Regions from separate parts of the Paenibacillus sp. P4_E11 genome, predicted to be linked through region 1. Evidence: riboswitches for the same ligand, from Rfam matches in the RefSeq annotation. Region 1 holds a riboswitch; each other region holds the start of a gene.
What was found. A riboswitch is a leader RNA that binds a small molecule or an ion and turns the genes downstream of it on or off. The one in region 1 is predicted to bind cyclic di-GMP.
Positions count from the first base shown of each region.

Region 2: it holds a riboswitch for cyclic di-GMP, as region 1 does, so the genes downstream of both, AC1DWB_RS27550 (serine hydrolase domain-containing protein) here and AC1DWB_RS01070 (fibronectin type III domain-containing protein) in region 1, are expected to answer to the same signal.
Region 3: it holds a riboswitch for cyclic di-GMP, as region 1 does, so the genes downstream of both, AC1DWB_RS06540 (hypothetical protein) here and AC1DWB_RS01070 (fibronectin type III domain-containing protein) in region 1, are expected to answer to the same signal.

Region 1 is NZ_JBFUIX010000002.1:25,917-33,410, reverse strand. Features, by position in the region: gene AC1DWB_RS01095 (polysaccharide deacetylase family protein) at 1-184, opposite strand, end outside; gene AC1DWB_RS01090 (hypothetical protein) at 488-622, shown strand; gene AC1DWB_RS01085 (MFS transporter) at 707-1,951, shown strand; gene AC1DWB_RS01080 (zinc-dependent alcohol dehydrogenase family protein) at 1,948-2,931, shown strand; gene AC1DWB_RS01075 (CD3324 family protein) at 2,928-3,194, shown strand; cyclic di-GMP riboswitch class I at 3,407-3,518, shown strand; gene AC1DWB_RS01070 (fibronectin type III domain-containing protein) at 3,607-7,494, shown strand, end outside.
Region 2 is NZ_JBFUIX010000112.1:5,980-13,473, reverse strand. Features, by position in the region: partial or broken gene AC1DWB_RS27555 (lamin tail domain-containing metallophosphoesterase family protein) at 1-3,402, opposite strand, end outside; gene AC1DWB_RS27550 (serine hydrolase domain-containing protein) at 3,780-5,327, opposite strand; cyclic di-GMP riboswitch class I at 5,598-5,683, opposite strand; gene AC1DWB_RS27545 (phytoene desaturase family protein) at 5,690-6,988, opposite strand; partial or broken gene AC1DWB_RS27540 (sigma factor) at 7,032-7,418, opposite strand; gene AC1DWB_RS27535 (FAD-dependent oxidoreductase) at 7,393-7,494, opposite strand, start outside.
Region 3 is NZ_JBFUIX010000010.1:34,550-42,043, forward strand. Features, by position in the region: gene AC1DWB_RS06520 (YuzB family protein) at 1-119, shown strand, start outside; gene AC1DWB_RS06525 (hypothetical protein) at 211-462, opposite strand; gene AC1DWB_RS06530 (glycine-rich domain-containing protein) at 596-1,765, shown strand; gene AC1DWB_RS06535 (YjcZ family sporulation protein) at 1,930-2,049, shown strand; cyclic di-GMP riboswitch class I at 2,225-2,309, shown strand; gene AC1DWB_RS06540 (hypothetical protein) at 2,385-2,675, shown strand; gene AC1DWB_RS06545 (molybdopterin-dependent oxidoreductase) at 2,958-4,313, shown strand; gene AC1DWB_RS06550 (lipoate--protein ligase family protein) at 4,460-5,443, shown strand; gene AC1DWB_RS06555 (alpha/beta hydrolase) at 5,709-6,437, opposite strand; gene pdhA (pyruvate dehydrogenase (acetyl-transferring) E1 component subunit alpha) at 6,761-7,494, shown strand, end outside.

The DNA of each region.
Region 1 (7,494 bases):
CCGGATCGGGGCCGTCATCGAACGTTAATGCGATCAGGGGCTGGTCCGTCTTCACTTCCCATACGATCTCGCCTTTTTTCTCATAATAATACCGGTCTTTCTTAATCGGTGCACTTGACACCGGGCTCCCTATTGCGAATAGGAAAGCAACTGCAGTTAGCAGTGCTGTAACTCGAATATGCATGCCATCACCTTACATTTTTTTGTCTTAGCGTCTCCCTATTCCGTTTCCTTATTCCTCCTCACGAATCGAATATTGGAATTGCCAGCAGGACATAATGGGAGCAACGAAGAATGGGAGGAGGGTGTGCGTCATGTCTCGAGACAATGCGAATAACAACGGCAAGAAGACACAGCCTGGCAACAGTCAGGATTCGGAAGTCGCAGAATCGAAGAAAGAGAAGAATACGAACAACAAGTCGAACAATTCGTAAAAGTATGCTACAATGATATCCAATTGATTATACAAGGAAGGCAGGTGAGAGGGATGTGCAAAGAGCTCGAGTATTTGGTGGAAATCGTACGCACGATTAAATTTACAACTGTGCTGAACGGGACGGGTCTGCCTATGGACGGATACTCGGATCAGCACATCCTTAAGCCTGTCGGACGGAGTATGTAGGGCGACAGCCCGGAACCTCTCATCCTAGAAGCTATGGAGTGCTGCTCCATGGCTTTTTATTATGGAATGAAAAGGATGAGGACTGTGAACCGGAGCAAGCTGGCAGCCAATTTGCCATTATTTTATGTATATAAATTTCTAAGCTCGTTTATATTAGATCGCGCTATATGGATGCTGTTCCTGCTGTCGAAAGGGTTCTCGTTGTCGGAGATAGCCTTGATCGAATCGGCGTACCATCTGACGATATTCCTGTTCGAGGTGCCTACAGGTTATGTGGCGGATCGCTATGGGAAACGGGTTAGCTTATTGCTCGCGGAGGTGGGTGGGATTGTCTCATCGCTCTTGCTGCTGTGGGGAGGCCATTGGTCGATCCTCGTTGTGGGGTTCATGCTCGGAGGGTTGGTAGGCACCTTCCAATCGGGGGCTGCCAGCGCGATGATCTATGAGACGCTGCAACTGCTCGGCAAGGAAGGGACGTACAAGCGCTACAACTCACATTTGTCGGCTGTTGTGCTCGTTACCTTAGGGATCAGCGGCATGGTGGGCGGAGCCGTATCCGATATCGACTGGGCATGGGTGTATGCGGGAAAAGCACTCTTGAGTCTCTTAACCCTCGGCGTGGTGTGGCTACTGACAGAGCCGAGCGTGTCTGACTCCTCGGAAGGCGCGACTGCTGAAGAGAAGTATTCGTTCTTCAAGCAGTTGAGGAAAGGATATGAGTTCGGACGAATGAACACAGCCTTTCTTGCGCTATGCCTGTATGGGGCGATCTTGTATTCGATGTCATGGTCGATTGCGTTTTATAGTCAAGTGGTGTTCCAGCATGCTGGTCTGAATAATAAAGTGATCGGATTGCTGAATGGGTTCGAAACCTGGGTCTCTGCAGGTATTGCTGCTGTTGCATTCCTGGGGGAACGCTGGCTTGGCAAGCGGGGGTCGATCTGGTTCGCAGGTGTCGGGTTTATCGTATTCCTCATCTTGTTCGCGGGCTCTTCGGGTGCCGGGAACGTAATTACCTCGTACTTCCTGATGGCCATTGTGATCAGCTACCTTGAGCCTTTGCTGGAAGCGTATTTGAACGAGCTGCTGCCCTCCTCCATCAGGGCTACGATGTTGTCGGTGTTCAGCATGCTCATTTCTACCGGTATGATGATCACGTTCTCGGTTATAGGGTTCTTAGCAGACTGGACAGATATATCCACTGCGTTGAAATATGTTCTTGTAGGCTGGGTACCGGTCTGTGTGGCTTCGATCTTCTGGGCGGCGGCCAAGGCATCTGCCACTACTAAGTTGGTAACCGATGAGAGAAGGGGAGAGGAAAGAGTATGAGATCCATTAGCTTGATCTTCAGCCGCTTCGGCGATCCGCTCGAGGTAGTAAGCTGCGTAAGCCGGGATATCCCGCCTCTAGGTGTAGGGGAGCTGCTGGTGCGAATGAAGGCACGGCCGATCAATCCGTCCGACTTGATTCCGATTCGCGGGTCTTATGCCCATCGGATTGGGTTGCCTTGCATTCCGGGCTATGAGGGGGTGGGCATCGTGGAAGACGTTGGTGCGCATGTGTCCCCTTCCTTGCTTGGCCAACGGGTCCTTCCTCTGCGCGGCGAGGGAACATGGCAGCAACAATGCATCACGCCTGCCGACTGGGCCGTTCCGGTTCCCGATTGGCTGGATGATGAGACGGCCAGCCAGCTGTTCATTAACCCTGTTACTGCGCTGCTACTCTGCACGGATATTCTGCACCTGCAGCCGGGCGACTGGGTGATTGTGAACGCCGGCGGCTCGGCCATCGGTCGCATACTGGCACAGTTGTCTATTGTATTCGGCTTCCGTCTAATCTCAGTGACACGGGATGATTCGCATACCGCTGAGCTTCTTGAGCTAGGCTCGCAACATGTCATCAACTCGTCAGACGCTTCCGTTCGGGAGCGTGTGATGGATGTCACCGCTGGAAGAGGAGCAGCGGCGGCAATTGACAGCGTAGGCGGGGCGAGCAGCCTGGAGCTGCTTGGGTGCACCCGCTCGGGAGGAACGGTGCTCAGCATCGGTCTGTTGTCCGGTGAACCGGTTAACTTATCCGAACATGTGCGTGACACGGGGGTTATCATTCGGCTGTTTCATCTCCGGCATTGGATGCAGGGCGTTACGGTGGCGAGGTGGCAGGAGACGTTCCAGACGCTCTTCCGCTTGATTCGGGGCAATCAGCTTCGTCTGCCGGCAGTTCGGGAGCGCTTTGAGTTGCATCATTTCAGGCAGGCTATTGTTGCGGCGGAACAGAAGGGACGGCCAGGCAAAGTGCTGCTGGTATGAGGCATATGTTGAGAACGGCTCACTCAGAAAGTCTCGTTAAGGAAATTCAGAAGTACGTCCAAGGCGTTCACGTGTATGTACCGAGTGTAGAGCGTAAATCGTGGGGGACGGAGAGTGGTTTGCGAGAAGAGCTGGAGCAGCGGAATCTGGAGATCGTCTTGCAATATAGAAGCGGCCTTGAAATATCACGATTGTCGGAGCTGTTCGGGCTGAGTGAAGAACGGATCAAATTCATTGTATACGGCAAGGTAGACCCCGATTAACTTATCCTGGAGATTGGATGAGGCGAGCGAAAAGCCCCGTTGACGGTGATTCTTTCACCGACAAAATGCGTGAGCGCTGACAGTAGAGGGACTTTAGACTCTTATCGAAATGTGTCGAAATTCACATTTTACTAGTCTTGCAGGATTTTATTACCAATGATAGACTAATATAGTGATAGAAGAACCACAGATGTAGGATGATAGAACCAAGTTAACTGAAAAGGCAAACCCGTCGAAAGGCGGGGACGCAAAGCCACGGGCCTAAATCATAGGTCAACGACCTCACAGATCGTTGATTGCAGATACGGCGGCCGGGTTGCCCGTGAACCTTGGTTTTTTTGCGTTTACATAAGTTAATATTTTCATTTTTTTAAAAATAAAACCATATAAAGTGAAATAGGGGGAACTAGGAATGTCACTTGCAATCAAGAGAATTGGAGTATTCGTGTGTGTTCTTATGCTGATTCAAGCCGTTTTTTCCAGCTTCATGATCGTGGTGCCTAAGGCCTTAGCGCAATCCGCAACGGTATCCGTCAAAGTAAAGTTTCAGCCTGCAGCCTCTAGTATTCCGGCCGGATACATAGCCGATTCGGGTGAACTGCACCGTGACCACGATGGGCTCCGCTATGGATGGAATCTCGACCATACTGACGCAACCGTCAGTCGTAGCACTTATCAAGCACCAGAGGTCGATTCGTTTGTTCGTATGCATACCGGCGGCATATGGGAGATGGACCTGCCGAGTGGGTCTTATAACGTAACGGTAAGTGTAGGGGATGCGGTGTATGCCAGCACCAATACGCTGTTCATAGAAGGGATGAACGTATGGAACGCTGCCTTACTGCCTGCGGGACAGCATGCCGTACAGACCAAGACCGTCCAAGTGACAGATGGAAAGTTGACGTTAGGTGAAGGCGGAGCGGCGGAGCAAGTCGGGACGGCTCTTAATTATATTGAGATTATCCAACTGACGTCTGCACCAGCTCCTATTCCTACACCTGTGCCTGTAACAAGAATGACTTATGCTCCGGTTGATTCAACAACGCCTCAGATTGCACCTCCACCGGAGCCCCGAACGATAGCAGGGAACAAAGTACTGATTTCCGGCAATATGATCAACGAACACAACGCTCCGGCCTTCATGCATCTGGACGGACTTCAACCGGAGATCGATCGGTACATGAACGAGCAAATTCAAAGCGTGAAGCAATCTCTCACCGAGTACGAACTTGCAGCCGAAGATTGTTCGCATTGCGATGCGTCCGAGATCCGCCAAAAAATAATAGGCAGCCATCGTTCTCCGGTCATAGTGAAGACCGGCCACCTGAACGTGGACGCCAGCGTTGTATTCGGCAGTCCCACTCAACCGGTTGTCGTGATGGTGAGCGGGTTGAATGTGAATCGGAACGCTACGATCGATGTTTATGGGATTCTCATCGTAGATGGTAATGTGAACGCGAATGCGGATTTGATCTTGAATGCATATGCCCCCGGCGGACAGGATGGGTACGGACATTTGTGGGTTACGGGGGCCCTACATTTGAAAGACAATTCCAGTCTTCACCTGGCCAATCAGTTGTATGCCGGCTCCTTGAAGTTCAACAACGGATCGCCCTCTGTGCAGGCAAAGCGAATTCTCATCGAGGATACGATGCACATCAATACGAGTGCGGTGATGAACGCCCAGGAGGAATTGGCTCTAGGCGAGCTCATTTCGAATAATCAAACAGCGAATCTAACCGTGACGCGCGGAGACTTTTTCATCCGTGGCGATGTCAGTGTGAATAACAATCTTACGATTCGAACAGGCGGAGTATTTGCCGTAGGCGGCAACATGACGGCCAATCAAAAGCCGTTCATCGCTACAGGATTCGGAGGACAAGGCGAAACCTTGCTCAAATATACGCTGCATGGGCTGAAAGCCGAATATTTTAACGGAACGAATTTGTCGGGTCCTTCCTCGATCCGGCTCGACAGTATGGTACAGCTGCAGCCCAGCACGATTCTGACTCCGGTAGGCATCGCGAGCAATCAGTTCTCCGTGCGATGGACGGGTCAGATCGAACCTCGCTATTCCGAGGCCTACGTGTTCGACCTAGATGCTGCCGGCGGGGTCAGGCTGTGGGTGAACAACGAGCTCCTGATAGATGCATGGGCGCAATATGCGAATACCGCCAGCAGGTCGATCGTTCTAGAAGCGGGCAAGCGCTATGACATTCGGCTGGAATACTCCAGCAACACGGGAGGGAAGAAAGCGAATCTATATTGGACCAGCGCAGCTCAGCTCCGGGAACGGGTTCCTCATAGCCAGCTTTATCCGATCTCGACCGTTATTCAGCCGACAGCGACAGAGACCGGCATTACGCTCAACTGGCCCATTACCAATGCCAATGGCTATGACATCGTAGTGGACGGTACAGCATTTACACTGCCCGCTACCACGGTCTACGAGCATACGGATCTAGCTCCGGGTACCGAACATACGTATCAGTTGAAGGGGCATTTCGACGATATGATCGGCGAGTGGTCGCCCGTACTCCGGTATTGGACGCTTCCTGCCATCCCGCAATCGATCCAGGTTGCATCCACATCTAACTCAGTAACACTAGAGTGGGACCCGGTAACTGGCGCGACAGGTTATGAGATTCAGGCCTACGATACGATTATCGACAATGGAGCCTCGACTCGCTATGTGGATGCTGGGATCAATCCGAATACGCAGCACACATACCGTGTAAGGGCCAAAAACTCGAGCGGATCGGGCAAGTGGAGCGAGCTGATCGTCAAGACGGCGCTGCCGGGCGTTCCGGCCAATCTCCGTGGCACGGCTTATGACACTTCCATTTCTGTAGAGTGGGATCCAGTATCCGGTTCCATTGGTTACGACCTTGAAATTAACGGTATCGTGGTTTCGAATCTTGCTACGGCCCGTTATACACACGCGGCTGTTCAGCCTAGTTCATCCCATACGTACAGGGTGAGAGCGAGCAATGCAGACGGCAACAGCGAGTGGAGCCGCGCGGTTAGGATCGTCTCACTACCAACTACACCTGCGCAATTGGCTGGGGTTGCTTCCAGTTCATCGATCACGGTATCGTGGGCGCCATCGGCAGGGGCTTCGAGCTATGACTTGGAAATCGACGGTGCCGTGGTCGGTAACGGTCTCATTACTTCGTATACCCATTCCGGGCTGATAGCCGGTTCCGAACACAGCTACAGAGTCCGGGCGAGGAACGTTTCGACAGCCGGACACTGGAGCAGCTTGATTCAGGTCAGGACCTTACTGACGGTGCCGTCGAATGTGCAATTAACCGTGCCGAGCAGCACGGAAATCCTTGTAACGTGGGACGCGGTCGTAGGAACGCTTAGCTATGAGATTGAAGTGGACGGCCAAGTTCTGCCTAATGGATTGAATACGGTCTATCTCCACAGCGGGCTTACGCCTTTCACGCAGCACAGCTACAGAATCCGTGCCGTGAATGCCGGAGGGCCAGGCGATTGGACAGAGCTGTACACAAGAACGACCGGGTTGGGACAACCTCTTAACTTGACTGCCGTCATGTCGCCTACATCCATCCTGCTGTCTTGGGATGCAGTTCATGGGGCGGATGGCTACGATGTCTTGGTCGACGGTGTGCTGATCGACAATGGAGCTAGTACTTCGTATGAGCATGCGGGCCTGGCTCCGAACACGCGTCATCTCTATCGGGTACGGGCCAAAAGCGGTTCGTTGTCTGGCGATTGGAGCGAAACATTATCCCGCGTGACGGCGCTGGGGACCCCGGCGATCATCGATGTCAAAGCGTCCAGTACGCAGATCAGCCTTACTTGGTCCGAAGTGAATGGGGCCGCCGCTTACGATGTGGAAGCCGACGGCATTGTTCTGGATAGCGGGACATCGTCGACATTTACACATGCGGGGCTGTACCCCAATACTACTCATACCTATCGAATCCGCGCCAAGAATGGCGATGCTTACGGTGAGTGGAGTGAAGGGAGCCAATGGAGTACTCTTGTCGTGTTGGCGACTCCTCCCGGCATTCCGATCAATTTCGAAGCGGTACCGGATACGAACTCGATTCGTTTGACATGGAGTCCTGTCCTAGGCGCTCGATTGTATGATGTCGAGGTGGATGGGATTGTCCTCAGCAGTCTAGCTAACAGTCAGTACTTACATGAAGGACTGGATCCCAATACGATGCACATCTATCGCGTAAGAGCGGTAGGCGACGGCGGGAAGAGCGGGTGGACGTCACCGCTGCAGGTCAGGACGACCCCCGAACTGACGGTTAACGTCGGC
Region 2 (7,494 bases), on a different contig from region 1:
GTGATCCCGGTTGTTTTGGAATTGTCCACCATAGTACGAACGGTTGGCGAATCGATCCGCCCCGAACCACTTGACATATTCGCTGTAATCGATCGGCTTGTCTATATTCGGTTGCACGTCGTGGTTGCCTGCAAGCACGCCATACGGGATATGGGCATCGTCCAATATTTTCATACTTTTGTTGGCATTTGCCCATTGCTCAGGTCGGAAGCCGTCATCTACGATATCTCCCGTATGAATGACATATTTGAACTTCTGAGCGGAAGCGTGATCCACAATCCATTGGCTGGTCGCGTCGTATATATTAGGATACGTCTTAGAATAGAACTGCGTGTCCGGCATCCACACAAAACCAAAATTGTACTGATCCACGGTTTGCGGAGGCGGAATCAGATCCTGTACGATTACATTCGCCTTGTGGTCACGAACCATATCAGCTACAGCAATGGCGCCTTTTAAGGTGATGTCATTTTCGTCCGGGGCAATTTTCCAGTCGAGCTCCTGCCACAGGCTTGTCGTGTAGTTCCAAGCATATAAGGCCACACGTCGGCCCGGCAGCGAATGCCCTTTCCAGATGGCATCCACCGTTTTCGCGGACGTCAGTTGTTCGTTAATGATAAATTCAAATCGCTGATATGGGAATTTCTCCGTATCATCCGTTGTCATAAATTGACCATCCGGAGCGGAAATGGCCTGAATTTGATCGGAGGTGAGCAGCGTTTCGCCAGCAGGCGTCAATGTGAGCGGCGGTTCCGTATCGGTAGCGTTCGTGTATGCTTTATGACTTAAACCGTCTTTAAAATCATATTTGTATGCCTTCAAGAATGTTGCGTTTAGCGCATCTCCTGTCGGATCCTCAATCTTTACCTTCAATACAGGATTCGTGGAAACGTCGGCGGATTGATCCGCAGGACTTACCAGATGCGGCGGACGCGGATTTTCTTCCTCGCTTGTGAAATTCACTTCTTGAACCGCCACATTACCAGCGTTATCTTCGACCGTCAGCTTCAGAAGATGCGACCCTGGCTGTAAATCCACAGCACGCAACGAGGATGTGTCCACGATAGGGGATCCATCCAATGTCAGTTGAAGCTTCTTCACACCGGAGCCGCTATCCTTAGCAACATAGCTAAGGGGAATGGTTCCTTTGTAGCTTTGATTGTTTACCGGGGAAGCAACCGATAAGACCGGCAAAGTGTTATCCACTTGAACCGTCACTTGAATGGGAGCCAATGCATTCGTTGCATCCGTTAAAGTTAATTGATGGCTTCCATCCTCCAATGGGGTCGTATTCCAGTCAACCAACAACGATTTAGCCAACGCGGCTGGAACGGACATATTAAAATCTTTGGATAACACGGCTGTAGCCGGATTTGGCGGAAAGCCGTCACCTAATTTAATATTTTGAGTAGCCGGTACATTCGGATCGGTTATTGGGGTCCCGTCACCCAAAACTAATCTCATATTGCGAATTGTAAAATCATCGTGGTTGTCTGCCAAGTCATCCGGAGCTACTGTATTGCCCGATCGTACAGTGATTTTATTCATACCGGCATGTAATACGTTGGTTGGTACCGGCACTTCACATATAGCATATTGCATGATATCCTGTGTGATCGTGTAAATGAGCTGGTCGTTTACGTATACGCCGTTCTTGTATCCCAGGGATGCTTCTATACCGCTGCCTTCAAATACAATTTTAGCCGGGAGAGTTAGAATAGTTCCAGTATTCGTTACGGGTTGACTATCGATCTTCAGTTGCAAATCCGATTGACTTCCGCCCATCCCTTTCACTTGTAGGTTGCCGCGTACGTACTGATTGTCACTTAGATTCAAAGAGAGCTTGTCTGGTTCTACTGGTACTTTCACATGCGCTTTGTAATTGGTGTTTGTCGGAACACGTGATGTTTTATTTTGTGAATCCTTCGCCGTAATGTAATACTCCAACTCGGTCGTATTCTGAAGCGCAGACTGTGGAATTACTGCCTTATAGATAAGCGATTGAAGAGCAGTCGGCTGCATGATAATATCTTGAAAATATTGATCCTCCGCATCCGGATTTGTACTAAAGGACAATGTGACGTTTTGAGTCAGGTTCTCATCGTATACATAGGCCGTTACCGTTAAATCCATTTTCTCCGTACTCGTAATCGGCGTATGAATAATATCGGGCGGGAGATCTACAGTTGCAGAGCCCGGAGCAGTCGGAACTTGGGAAGGCTTTACTACACCCGGCGTCGGGACGTCTGCTAGTCCAACCAATTGCATAACCGTGGTACGATCCTCCGGGAATTTGTATTCAATACTTTTTCCGTCAGGAGAACCTTCCGTGGTCGTATATGTAGCACGCACCACTTCTTGATCGCTGTTGTTCGCAACAATAAGGGTTCGGGTATCATTGTTGGGCAATCCACCTTTTGTCGATACGATGGCAATACCGCTTTGGCGCATTTGGAGCTTATAAAAATTCAAGAAATCAACTAGGGTTAAATTTCCATTAGACGTTGCATTCTGGATCCAAACAATCAACGTGGAATGCGGCTGAATAATCTTATCTTCTGTCAAACGCCAAGTTTCCTTCGAACCGTCGAGAGCCAGACTCGTAATCGAGTAGCCCGTCGGTGAAACGGGATTGTCAGAGTTATTATAGAGCTCAATAAACTCAAACAAGTCCGGAGCCGGACCGGCCGGGTTCGTCACGAGCTCGGTAATGAGCAGATCCGGTACGTCCGTAGTACCCCCCGGCGAGGCTGGAATAGGTGGTACTTGCGATGGATCGACGGAACCCGGAGTTGGATCAACGTTGCCGAGATTCTGCATATTGATGGAACCGTCCTCAGGATATTTGAAGATGTCCGCTTTCCCATCCAGCGCTGCTCCCGGCGCTGCAGTATAGACATATTTAGCCTTAACCATGTCTCGGTTGTCTGCTTTATTCACTAGCGTAATGGTTCTGGTGTCGGTATTGATCATCCCGCCGTTTGAGTTAATCGACGTCATATTCGTATTGGCTGGAAGATTGTAGAAGGTTAAGAAGTCTGTATTCGTTAACAGACTATTTTGTGCCTGGGCATTGGAAGCAATATTACGAACCCACACAACGATCGATTGATAGGGCTGTACCACATTATTATCGCTAAACGTCCAGTCTTGCTTCCCTCCATTGGGAGCCACATTCGTCATCGCGTAATTCTGCATCGAAACAGGTACATTTGAATTATTATAAAGTTCTACAAATTCATATAAATCCGGTGCTGCACCTTTCGGATTCACGACCAATTCGGTAATGAGCAGGCTTGGAATCGAATCACTTGCACCTGCTGCCGTTACCCAACTTGTGTTCGGCGTCAACATCATGATAGCAAGAATAAATGCTATCCATTTCTGATAAAATCGTTTCATTGTGTGCCTCCTGATAGTCTGGTAGATCAATATACTATAACAATGAATGATTTGACCTGTGTTATGTAGGTATGAAGGTTTTATTAACGTACTCAAATCTCTTACATAAAAATAGCCCAAGCGGAAACCGCTTGGGCTGGCAAATTAATGTGACCTTTCAAATACTACTTCCTAACAACAACACATAGCATTCCACATGACTCGTATGCGGGAACATCCAAAATCGCCATTCATGCGACCTGTTTCACACAGATGGCCATGTGGATTGCTTTTCGATAGATGTTGAATCAGTGTCTAAAACAGAGTTGCGGTGTCCGGGCCAGAAAGTCCACTTGCCCAGGATCAGCGTAATGGCCGGTACGAGGAAAGAACGATTCTCAACATTTCAACTTTGATGTTTTTTCATGCGAAATCGACCGAACCAACCGAATAAATTCCATGCTTCCCTTCAGTGCCATAAGTACAGCCATTATCTTCAGCCAAGGGATTACATCCGGCTGAAAGATTGTTGCAATATGCCATACCGGCACAACTTGAGTCATACTCAACATCAGGACAATAAACAGACCTGCAAAATCCAGGACAATTCTTGATATAACTTTGATAGATATTTTAGTATGGCCAGAATTGTCAGGACTCCACGGCCCAAGACAGCGCTTCGCAGTTCGAGCGGTCGTGTATAATAACCATGCGCTGAGCATGAATATTAATCCATTTACGAGCAAGTATTTCTGCGAAATGCTTAGACCAGATCCTCCAATCGGTTGTTCATTCAGTAAGTTTATGACCCCGGAGGCGATGTGGGTAGTCGTAATGACGTGTGTTTTGGGCCAAGCAGCATCGATCGCGTCAAGTACGTTAGCGAACACGATAACTCCCAGTTTTTGTTCCGGAACAATATAAGTTTGGGCTTGGAAGCCTATCGAGCCACCCGGCTGACCGATAACCGGTAAACCGTTAATGTGATCTGTCATCCAACCCATGGCGTACGTTCCCGGAACAGGTTCGGTCTGCATAAGTCGTATGCTTTCCGAAGAGAGCACGGAATCATCTTCAAATCGGCCGCCGTTCATTTGGGCAATCAAGTATTGGCTCATGTCCTTCGCACTGGAATAGAGGTAACCCGCCGGCGAATCCCCTGCAATATAAACATAGGGGCCATGATAGGCAGCGTTGTACCCCAATATCCGACGGTAGGGCGTAGCCAGTCCGTTAACAGTTGCTTCATCGAGCGTCATAAAGCTGTTATGCATTGACAGAGGGCTGAAAATATGTTCCTTCACATAGTCGCCATAGGACTGGCCGGATACTTGTTGCACAATATAGCCAAGCAGTACATAATTTGCGTTCGAATACCTGTAGGGATGTTCGGTTTGATTGGTTTGCTTTAAAAACTTTTCCGCATAAGACAAGGCGTTTTTCTCTATAGCGTTTTGATATCGATCGTTGACACTTGCCAGCGTGTTGCTAAATGTTGAGATTTGGGTGAACCCGCTTGTTTGATTAAGTAACTGACGTACAGTAATGGACTCTGCACCGTTATACTTAGTGGGGATATAGCGCTGTATAGGTACATCTAAGTCAATTTTTCCTGCTTCGACAAGTTGCAGAACGGCCATAGCAGTAATCGACTTGCCGATCGAACCTATTCCGAAAGGGGTTTCAGGTGTTACAGGACGACCCGATGAATCAGCTTGACCGTATCCCTTAAGGTAAAGAATACGATCCCCCTGTACAATCCCGAGAGCCAGCCCCGGAAGACGTTGTCGTTTCATTTCACGAGCAATATACGCATCCACTTCGGAGAAAACTGAAGTTCCAGATCGCTCTTCTTGCATACTACCATCGCTTCGCGCTGAACCGAATAGGGGGAAGATGAACAGACCACACAAGATTATTACTATAAATCTCATTCTCATTTCCATCCCACCCATCCCTAGTTATCTTTCTGTTAATAATTTCAGGGAAATGTTGAATGTCAATTTCATCTTTATGAGTATCGTGTAGACCAACGAATCAAAGAAAACGGGCAATAGTATTGTTCAAGATCCAAATCAATCGATTCGATGAGCCATTTCTTGAGGTTCTCATTCCCTTGGATATAGTAGATTTCCAAAAACAGCTGCTCTTTAGATGTATAATAGTTATAGAAAGTTCCAACACCAAACACGACCCCATAGGCCGTGTTTGGCAGATTGGGTAGCCCGGCGGTCATCACTTGAACAGTGAGAAGATCCGTGGCTTTGCGTCACTGCCTTTCGACAGTTTGCCGCTTTCTTCCTGTCACTCACACCAATATGGTTTCCCGCCCACCCTTACGGCCCGCCCCCATATCCTTTAACACGCGCCGCGCCGCACGTCTTCCGCTTGCCGCCGCAGCATCTGCCAAATTTTCTCCATGGGTGGCCCAATCTCCCGCCACGTAAAACCCTGCAATTTCGGGTACGGCTGGACCTGGAAATCGATCTTCCCTGCCTAAGTGCATATAGTCGTAGGCTGCAACTATGTTGGGGAGGTACTGCCTAGCAACGACTTCCTTCTGCCAGCCCGGTTGGATCAAGTCCAATATTTGTTCGAGGAGTCGTTCGTCAGCTGTTGGATCCGTTCCACCAGTACCATTATATTTAACAATGTGTACCACCGAAGTGCCATCTTCACTTAATCGAATAAATTTCGATTGATTCACGAAGTATATGGGTTGATCAACACCCAAAACGGAAAATCGATTTGGTACTGGAAGCCGCTTCAAAGAAAGAGTCAAACTTGCCGCCTGAATGACACGAGCCTGTTCTTTCCAACGTAAAACAGAATTGCAACCCGCATCTCCTAAGAGCTGGGAGGTTACTACGGGTGGGGTGGCGGAAATCACATGCGTGATGTCCATCTCTTGGCCGTCAGCAAACTTTATTTTACGAACGGCTCCATCATGCTCGATTTCCGTAACGTTTGTTCCTGTCATCATGGAGACGCCTGCCCGAACTGCTTTTTCGTAAAGCTGATCAACTAAGGTTTGCCAGCCATCCTGCACATAGACAATGCTATTCTTTTTCATCGCGCGTGCCATAGAACGTATGACGGGGCCAGCCAATTGGTGATCTGGGGCTTGTGAGTACGTTTGTAACCTGAATAATGCGTAAAATATATGACGAACCATCGGATCGCGAAGTTCTTGTTCAATCCAACTCCGCAGACTGATAGCCGGCACTGAATCGGCATCGATTTTTCCAAGTTTGGTAAAAAACTTTAACAACTCCATCTTACCTGACCAGCTTATGTTTCGAGAGATAATAAATTTAAGCATAGGGGTTACCTTATTGTTCCATAGAACCGATACGTTTACCGAAGGAGATCCCCCTTCCATTCTTATACCTAAATCTTGAAAGATTTCATCCACTGCCCCTCCCCTGACTATTGCATGATTGCCAAGATCGAAGATAGCCCCGTTTTTCTTGACAGATATTGCCCGACCACCAAGTTGGCTGGCCTTCTCGAAAAGGACAACGGACTTACCTGCTTGGGCCAACTCAATCGATGCCACCAAACCCGCAATGCCTCCACCAATGATTGCCACATCAAACTGTTTCATCCAACATACCTTCCTTCGCTCGGCATAATCACCGATAGATCAATTCGAAGCCCAGCGCCTCACGCAGGACGAAAACCGCCCGCTCTGTCGGCGTCAGCCTCTCCAACAGAACAAGCATGGCGTAAGACAGTAGATCACGGCGGACGACCGTCGTCTCGAGCGTATCCGCCTCCGGCGTCCGAATCGGCTCGGGGAGCCACGGACCGACGTACACTTCCCTCCTCCTCCGGGCCGACTTCTGCAGATCGAGGCAGCGATTAGTTACCATTTTGCACAAATACGCCTTCGGCTCCTCCAAACGTTCGGGATGAACGTCATACGCCTTAAAAAACACGTCCTGCACCACATCTTCCGCGTCTGCCGCAGAGCCTGTCAACTGATAAGCCAGCGTGAACAGCAGTGCTCTAAATTGATCGTATAGTTTCTCCATTCGCCGTATCACCTTTTCCGGGCCGTTCGAAATATTGCAATCTTGGTCTCGTTCGAAGCTGACTGGCTAAATCCCA
Region 3 (7,494 bases), on a different contig from region 1:
GCAAGTCTTATTGCGGCCCCTGCTCTCGTGCGGCGTTCATCTTCGTGAATGGGCGCTATATAACCGCGCCTACGGAAGATGAAGTTATTGAGAAAGCATCGAAGTATTTGAAAGCCTAACGCTTGCAGGCGAGCCTCGCCTGTCGTATGAAGAGCATCCTGCCCGACTATCGGGCGGATGCTCTTCGTGCTGCTTCCAGGTATGGGTAGTTCAGCGTTTCTTGGGTTTTCCAGCCGTTCCTCGCTGCGGACTTCTTCGTGTAGGTTTCCTGGATTGCTTCACTTTGCGGAATAGAATCAAGCCGTTCACAATTCCCGCTAAGCCGATTATGACAAGCATGAATTGCAGTTGCAGCGAATCGGGTTGAACCAGGTACACATACAGGCAAGCGGCCGCGAATAGGATCGCCAAGCCTAGTTCAATAAGGGCCAGAAGTTTCAATAATCTACGATTCGGAGTCATCTTCCACCTCAAGGTCAAGTTTACTCTATCATACCATAGATGCAGGGCTATTCATTTTTTTGTGTCGTATGGAGGCGAATCTGTTATACTGGAAAAAAAGGGAAAACAACCCGGTAGGCAGGTGACGTCCGACATGTCTTTTACAGTATTGATTGTTATCGCCATTGGAGTGCTAGCAGTATTCACCTTCACCAGCAGCGCCCGACTTTCATCCGATCGTGGTTCTAACCGGAAAGGGGCTAAGCGTGGAGAAGTTTCGGACAATCTGGTGTTCAATGGCTCGCCGCCTGCTTCAGTTGGATTGCGTTATGGTGTACCACTGCAGCCGGCCGTAGATCGTCTGGAACAAGCATTTGCCGAAGGCGAATACGCCGAACGGATCAAATACAGGGTGCTGCAACGTCATTCGCGCATTACATCTTCGGAATATGACTGGCATTTGGTGGAGTTGAAGCGATACTTCCTTATTGTAGCGGTGCTGAAGAACGTACCTATGTTCAGCAGTCGGGTGGATGATATCTGGCATGAAATGCTCTTGTTCACTCGAGAATACCAGCAGTTCTGCGATAAGTTCATTGGTTTCGCCGTGCATCATGCTCCGTATTTGAAAGCGTCACCAATGCCGGAGGAGAAAGCATGGTTCGACTGGGTGTATGCACAGCTGTTCGTGCCGATGACTTATAGTTCGCGTATATGGCAAGGGTTTTTCCAGGGACCGCTCGGCATAGATCATATTGAAGAGTTGGAACGGCTACAACCGGATGCCTTGAAACAATCATTGTTCAATGGAAGATCAGTGGATATGCATCGCGAAGTCGAGCTAACCGTCGACTGGTTGATCCGGGAAGCAAAACGCCAAATCCAGCAAGCATACCTTAACAAACAATCTAATCTGCAGAATCAATCATTAGGAAGCAGCGGGAGAACCGAAGGATTCGGAGGTARGGACTTCTCTTCGATTGCAGGTGCGATGCTCTTGTTCTCCGTACTCCAGCCGACCGATTACGCGAAGCAGATGAACGAGATGCTGAACGAACAGAAGCGGGCGGCAGAATCATCTACCGATACAATGGCTGGTGATGGGGCGTACAGCGATATAGTAGGCAACATTGAAATAGATAACGACTCTAGTGATCAACAAAGCCATGATGCCAGCGGTAATGAATCCGATCCTGGTTCAGATAGCAGCGGGGAATGGTTCGGCTACGGGTCGGACGGCGGGAGCAGTGGTGGCAACGATAGCAACGATGGTGGCGGAGGAGACGGTGGCGGAAGCGAAGGGTCAGGATCTTCCTCAGACTGACGACGCCATACCAACTATCATGGACATATACAAGTCATGGAATGGTGAATACCATTTATTGTTTTGGGAAAACAGGCATATATCCAATCCTTCCCCTCCCTACCTTCATACAGTAGTTAGTGTGGTGCAGCCACAGATATTGTAAGGCAGAGAGGAGACTGAATATGGGATTCGTTGGAGGCGTTGGTGCAAGTTGTGGAGTAGTTAGTCCTTTTTCAAGCGTTGGTATTGTATTGGTATTATTCATTCTGTTGGTAATTATCCTTCGTTCTTGCTTTATTTAATACGGCTTGAAGGACGATCACCGAGGAAACCGGGTCCCTGCCCGGTTTTTTCCCTGTATGGAAGACGAATAGTGACATATTGAGTAGTAAAATAGGAATAAAGAACGATGTACAAGGACGCACAATAGATTATGCTTGGTAAGCAACTATAGAAATTACGACAAACTTCGAACATTCTCGATAATGGCAAACCTGGCGAAAGCCAGCGGCGCAAAGCTACAGGGGCTACAGCCTTCGGGTCAAGCCAGCCAGCTACCGAAAGAGGGTTGGAGTTTTTTTATTCATACCTCGAACGGCTTAGCGATACGAATTAGGGATAAAGGAGATGATGGATTGTGTACGGCGAGACAAGTGTGGCCGAACAAGGGTTTTATTTCAAGGTAGGCGGCGATTTTTTTGGTATGTATCACACGTCTGAAGGACCTAAGTTATTTTTTAACCGGGACAAGTACAAGCTGAATGATAATTGCTGGGATGTGGAACTTGTCATCGGGCAAAAAAACAGTCTGTTCACGTTTTATTGGAAAGGGGAAGTGAAGATTTCATTTCGCTGCTCCATGCATCACGAATCGATCCTATCGTTGTTCCACTTGCTGCAAAATAAGACAGCACGTCGATTCGCTTAAGACTCAGAAGGGAATGCCACTTACATAGAGCGCCACTCTTGTCTGTGCCGACGGACACGCGTAGTGCTTTTTTTGTGCTGTAAAATCTAGGGCCCCCCGCAAAGTAATAGGAGTTTGCTTCAAAGGCCTCACGTCACTTTCCACTTTTGTGGGGTTATTTTGCCGCTTGACGGCCTTTCGTCACGTTCTTATTTGCTATACAATGGAATTAATAATTGAACTCGGCACATATCAAGGTTGGACGGCGAATACCAGGCGATTGATGATAAGGAGCGGAGTCTAATGAGGTTATGGGACTGGTGGAGGAAGAAGTCGTATGGCAAGAAGCTATCGGTGCTGCACACATGGAATGCCTGGTTAGTGCTGCTGCTCGCCGTGACCGGGATCATCCTGTTCATTCCTTCAATCAGGGGCGAGCTAGGGGCCGTACGGGTGTGGACGAAGCAAGCGCATATCTGGCTTGGTGTATTGTCGGCTCTGATCATCCTCATGTACATGCCGCGTATGATCCGGCACATTCGACAACTGCGCGGCAAGCCTGAGCAGCAGTGGAACCTTGGTGTTGTACTAGTGCTGCTCGCGGGGTGGATTATATCTGGCATAGTTCTGTGGCAGTTCCGCCATTTTCCAACGACTTGGACGAACACGATGCTCGTTGTACATGATTTGTTCACTTGGGTTGGCGTGCCGTATGCCATATACCACTCCGTGACGCGCAGCAGATGGTTGAAGATGAAGCGTCCTGGTGCAGTGCTACAGCGTGATCGACAAGATGGAGCCGCACGTCGGGAGACTCCGCGTCAGCCCATCTCGGCCAGCTCTGAATCGGATGTCAGCGGCAGCGCCAAGACATGGTCACCTTCTCCCCGCTCACTCACGGATAAGCTGCGCGACGTCATGTATACTCGCCGCACGTTCATTCGCTGGAGCTTCGTGGGGTTGCTGGTGCTGCTTATCGGGCCCAAATTCGCCAGATGGCTATTCGGCGGAGGTAGTGGAGGGATCGACCTGGCGAAGTACGATCCGAATCAAGACGGCAACCGGATGCTCCCGGCTCCGCAGCCTCTTCCTGACTCCGTGGTGCCGCTTGGCGGAGGGAGTCAAGGCGAATATCGCATCTATAGTGTAACGCCGATTCCGGCGTTCTCCTCGGATGATTGGAAGTTCACGATATCCGGCTTGGTGGATCGACCACAATCCTGGGATTGGAAGCAGTTCATCGATTTGAATCGCAGTGTACAAGTAAGCGACTTTCACTGTGTAACCGGGTGGTCGGTGTATAAGAACACGTGGGAAGGCATTCCGCTAGCTAAGCTGCTGGAGATGGCAGGTGTTCAGTCAAGAGCGAAGTTCGTCAAATTTTATTCCGGCGACGGCGTGTACACGGATACGCTGACGATGGCTCAGGCTGCACTGAGTGATGTAATGGTTGCAGTATTGTTGGATGGTAAACCAATTCCCCAAGATCTCGGTGGGCCAGTCAGACTGATTGTTCCGAAGATGTATGCGTATAAGTCGGTCAAGTGGTTGCAAAGCATTGAATTGATCGACAAAGAACATATTGGCTACTGGGAAGTGCGAGGGTATGATACTGACGCATGGGTCCCCGGTTTGAAGCCCAAACAGGGCAACATCTAAACCGCCTTATTTAGAAAATCTCGAACCGGATGCTGTATTCCTTACAGCTATTGGGTATCGAGGTTTTTTTGCGTTCATTCAAGTTGATTTCTTTTTGTATAGAAATCACGTAATATGGAGGAGTTAAGAAAGGAGTACGACTACATATGGCATCCAGAAGTGAAGATGAAACCGAACAACACAACAAGGAACATAGTTTGTATATCCACGACACTAGCGCAAGGACGCTTGTCGGTGACATATTAATCCCGTTCGCCTATGACGAGCTCATGTGCCGCAAGGTCGGTGAAGGCGCAGCTCCTGTTGCCCACGTCTGGCGTCATGAGAAGGCATTGGTGCTGGGCTTGCGCGACCGTCGCCTGCCTATGGCGGAGCTGGGCATTCGCTGGCTTAGCGCTCAAGGCTATCAAGTTGGGGTTCGCAACTCTGGTGGGGCGGCGGTTCCGCTGGATCCTGGTGTACTGAACGTCTCGCTTATCTTACCGAATGCGGTGGGCAAGCCGAACTTTCGGGCTGGCTTCGAGCGGATGCGCCAGCTTATTACTGAAACGCTTCAACGGTTCGGTGTAGATATCGAAGCGGGTGAAGTAGCAGGTTCGTATTGTCCGGGCGACTTCGATCTGTCTATCGATGGGCGGAAGTTCTGCGGCATCTCGCAACGCAGACAGCAACACGCTTATGTCGTGCAAGCTTTCGTTGTTGTGGAGGGCCATGCGGAGCGTCGTGCGCAAATGGTGCGTATGTTCTATGAGATGGCGACCGGCGAGGAGAATCCTCAAGGTATCGACGAGGACGGAGCAGGAGCTGCTGGAAATGCGGGAGCGGAGGCAAGAGCAACAGGAGCTAGTACAGGAGCAAAGCAAGAAGTAACAGGAGCTAATGAGTATGATCAGGTTGGGGAAGACGGCGGTACAGACACAGGGTTGGCTTACCCGAGAATTCAGTCCGGAACGATGGGTAGCCTAGCCAACCTTGCCAGCGGTAAAGGGATCACGATTCGCACATTCGCCTTAGCTCTGCAGCAAACGCTGCAGCAGTGGGGGGGCTTGACGACTCGACATCCGCAGCTACCATCGATGGACGAGCTTCAGCAGAAGGCGGCGGATTTGAAGTTGAGGTATGACAGTTGATGGGTTTGCCCTCAGTGACTGGTGTGAGTTAGACGGAAAACCCGTCTAACTCGCACCAGCCAAGGCGGAAAACGATGAGATAGACGGAAAACCCGTCTAACTCTACCCAAGCCAAGGCGGAAAACCACGAGATAGACGGAAAATCCGTCCATCTCGCCCAAGCCAAGGCGGAAAACGATGAGATAGACGGAAAATGCGTCTAACTCGCCCAAGCCAAGGCGGAAAGCGCGGAGATAGACGGAAAATCCGTCTATCTCTACCCCAATTAACCCAAGAAATGATGTAGAGCTTCCGGCAGCTCAGTCTGCCAAAATCCCCAGATGTGCTTGCCATCCTTCTCCAAATACGTCAATCGTGTATGTCGCTCCTCCAACAGCTGTCTCGAGATTCGGTTCGCGGCCAAGAAGTCGAATACCCCGCTGTTCGTCTCCACACTTTCCTCCTGCAATCCGATCAGCATGTACAGTTCAAGCGAAGACAAGTCGCTTTCCAAGCGCAACCGATCTTGCGTGCTGGGAAGAAACGCCCCGGACAACGTAAGTACCCGGGAGAACAGGGCCGGATAATCCAACGCCAAGTGCAGCGATACCGTCCCGCCGAGCGAGTCTCCCGCCAGCACACGAGATTGCGTGTTAGGTCGAGCGGGATACTTGTCTTCAACGAACGGGACGAGCTCTTCCACGAAGAATCGGCAATAGGCTTCGAACCGCGTACCCTCAGGCGCATATTCTTCAGTCCGCACCGCCTTATCCACGTCTACTGCGACGATGATGGCAGGCTCCAACCCCTCATCTAACACAAGTCGTGTCAATTGAGTCACGATCCGTCCAAAATTAATAAAATCTTCACCGTCTTGGCAGTATATTACGGGGTAAGTCAACAGCTCGTTATATCCCGGGGGGAGCGCAATTCGAACAACCCGTGTTTGATGAAGATGCAGAGAGGGTATGTGTTCCTTAACGATCGTGCGTTTATAATAAATGGATTGATCCATAGCGAAGTCTCCTTCTGAAGTCCAGCCTAGGGACTGAATTAATAGTAACCTGGAGTTATTTCGTTGATTTTGGCACAAAATAACCGAAGTAAATCAGGAAAACGGATGGAATCAAGGAACAATCAAGAAGCAAGCAGGGAAAGTTGTCACTAGCTTTTTTGAAAACTGTACTATATAATGAGTATGCCCTGTTATACTTGATATTATCGAGAAATACACGTTCCATAGGTACAGTATTACACAGTTTAGTGGAACAGGTTATGTAATATACTATAACAGTTTTCAATTCAGGCAGCAAACAATTCTAGTTCGAGGTGATCGCCATGAGCAAATCCTTATCCGAAGTCAGGATGGAAGACATTCAACCGTTGACGATACTTTCCGCTGACGGAACCGTAATCGATCAAGAAGCCGTTCCCCAACTAAGCGACGAACAATTGCGTGAGCTAATGCGCCGCATGGTGTTTACCCGTGTATGGGATCAGCGTGCCGTAAGCTTGAACCGTCAAGGACGACTGGGCTTTTATGCACCAGTATCCGGGCAAGAAGCTGCGATGATCGGCAGCGAGTTCGCATTAGTGAAGGAAGATTTCGTATGTCCAGGTTACCGGGATATGCCGCAGATCGTATGGCACGGGTTGCCTATGTATCAGGCGTTCCTGTATTCCCGCGGCCACCAGCATGGCGGGCAAGTGCCGGATGACGTGAATGTGCTTATGCCGCAAATCATTATCGGTGCACAGATCGTTCAAGCTGCCGGTATTGCAATGGGCTTCAAGAAGCGCGGGTTGAAAAATGTAGCGATTACGTATACCGGAGACGGCGGCTCATCGCAAGGGGACTTCTACGAAGGCATGAACTTCGCAGGTGCATTCAACCTCCCGGTTATTTTTGTCGTACAGAACAATGGTTATGCGATCTCCACTCCACGCGAGAAGCAATCCGCAGCCAAGACGATCGCACAGAAAGGTCTTGCCGCCGGAATTCGCAGCGTACAAGTGGATGGCATGGACGTGCTCGCGGTGTACAAAGCAGTCAGTGAAGCAGCTGAACGTGG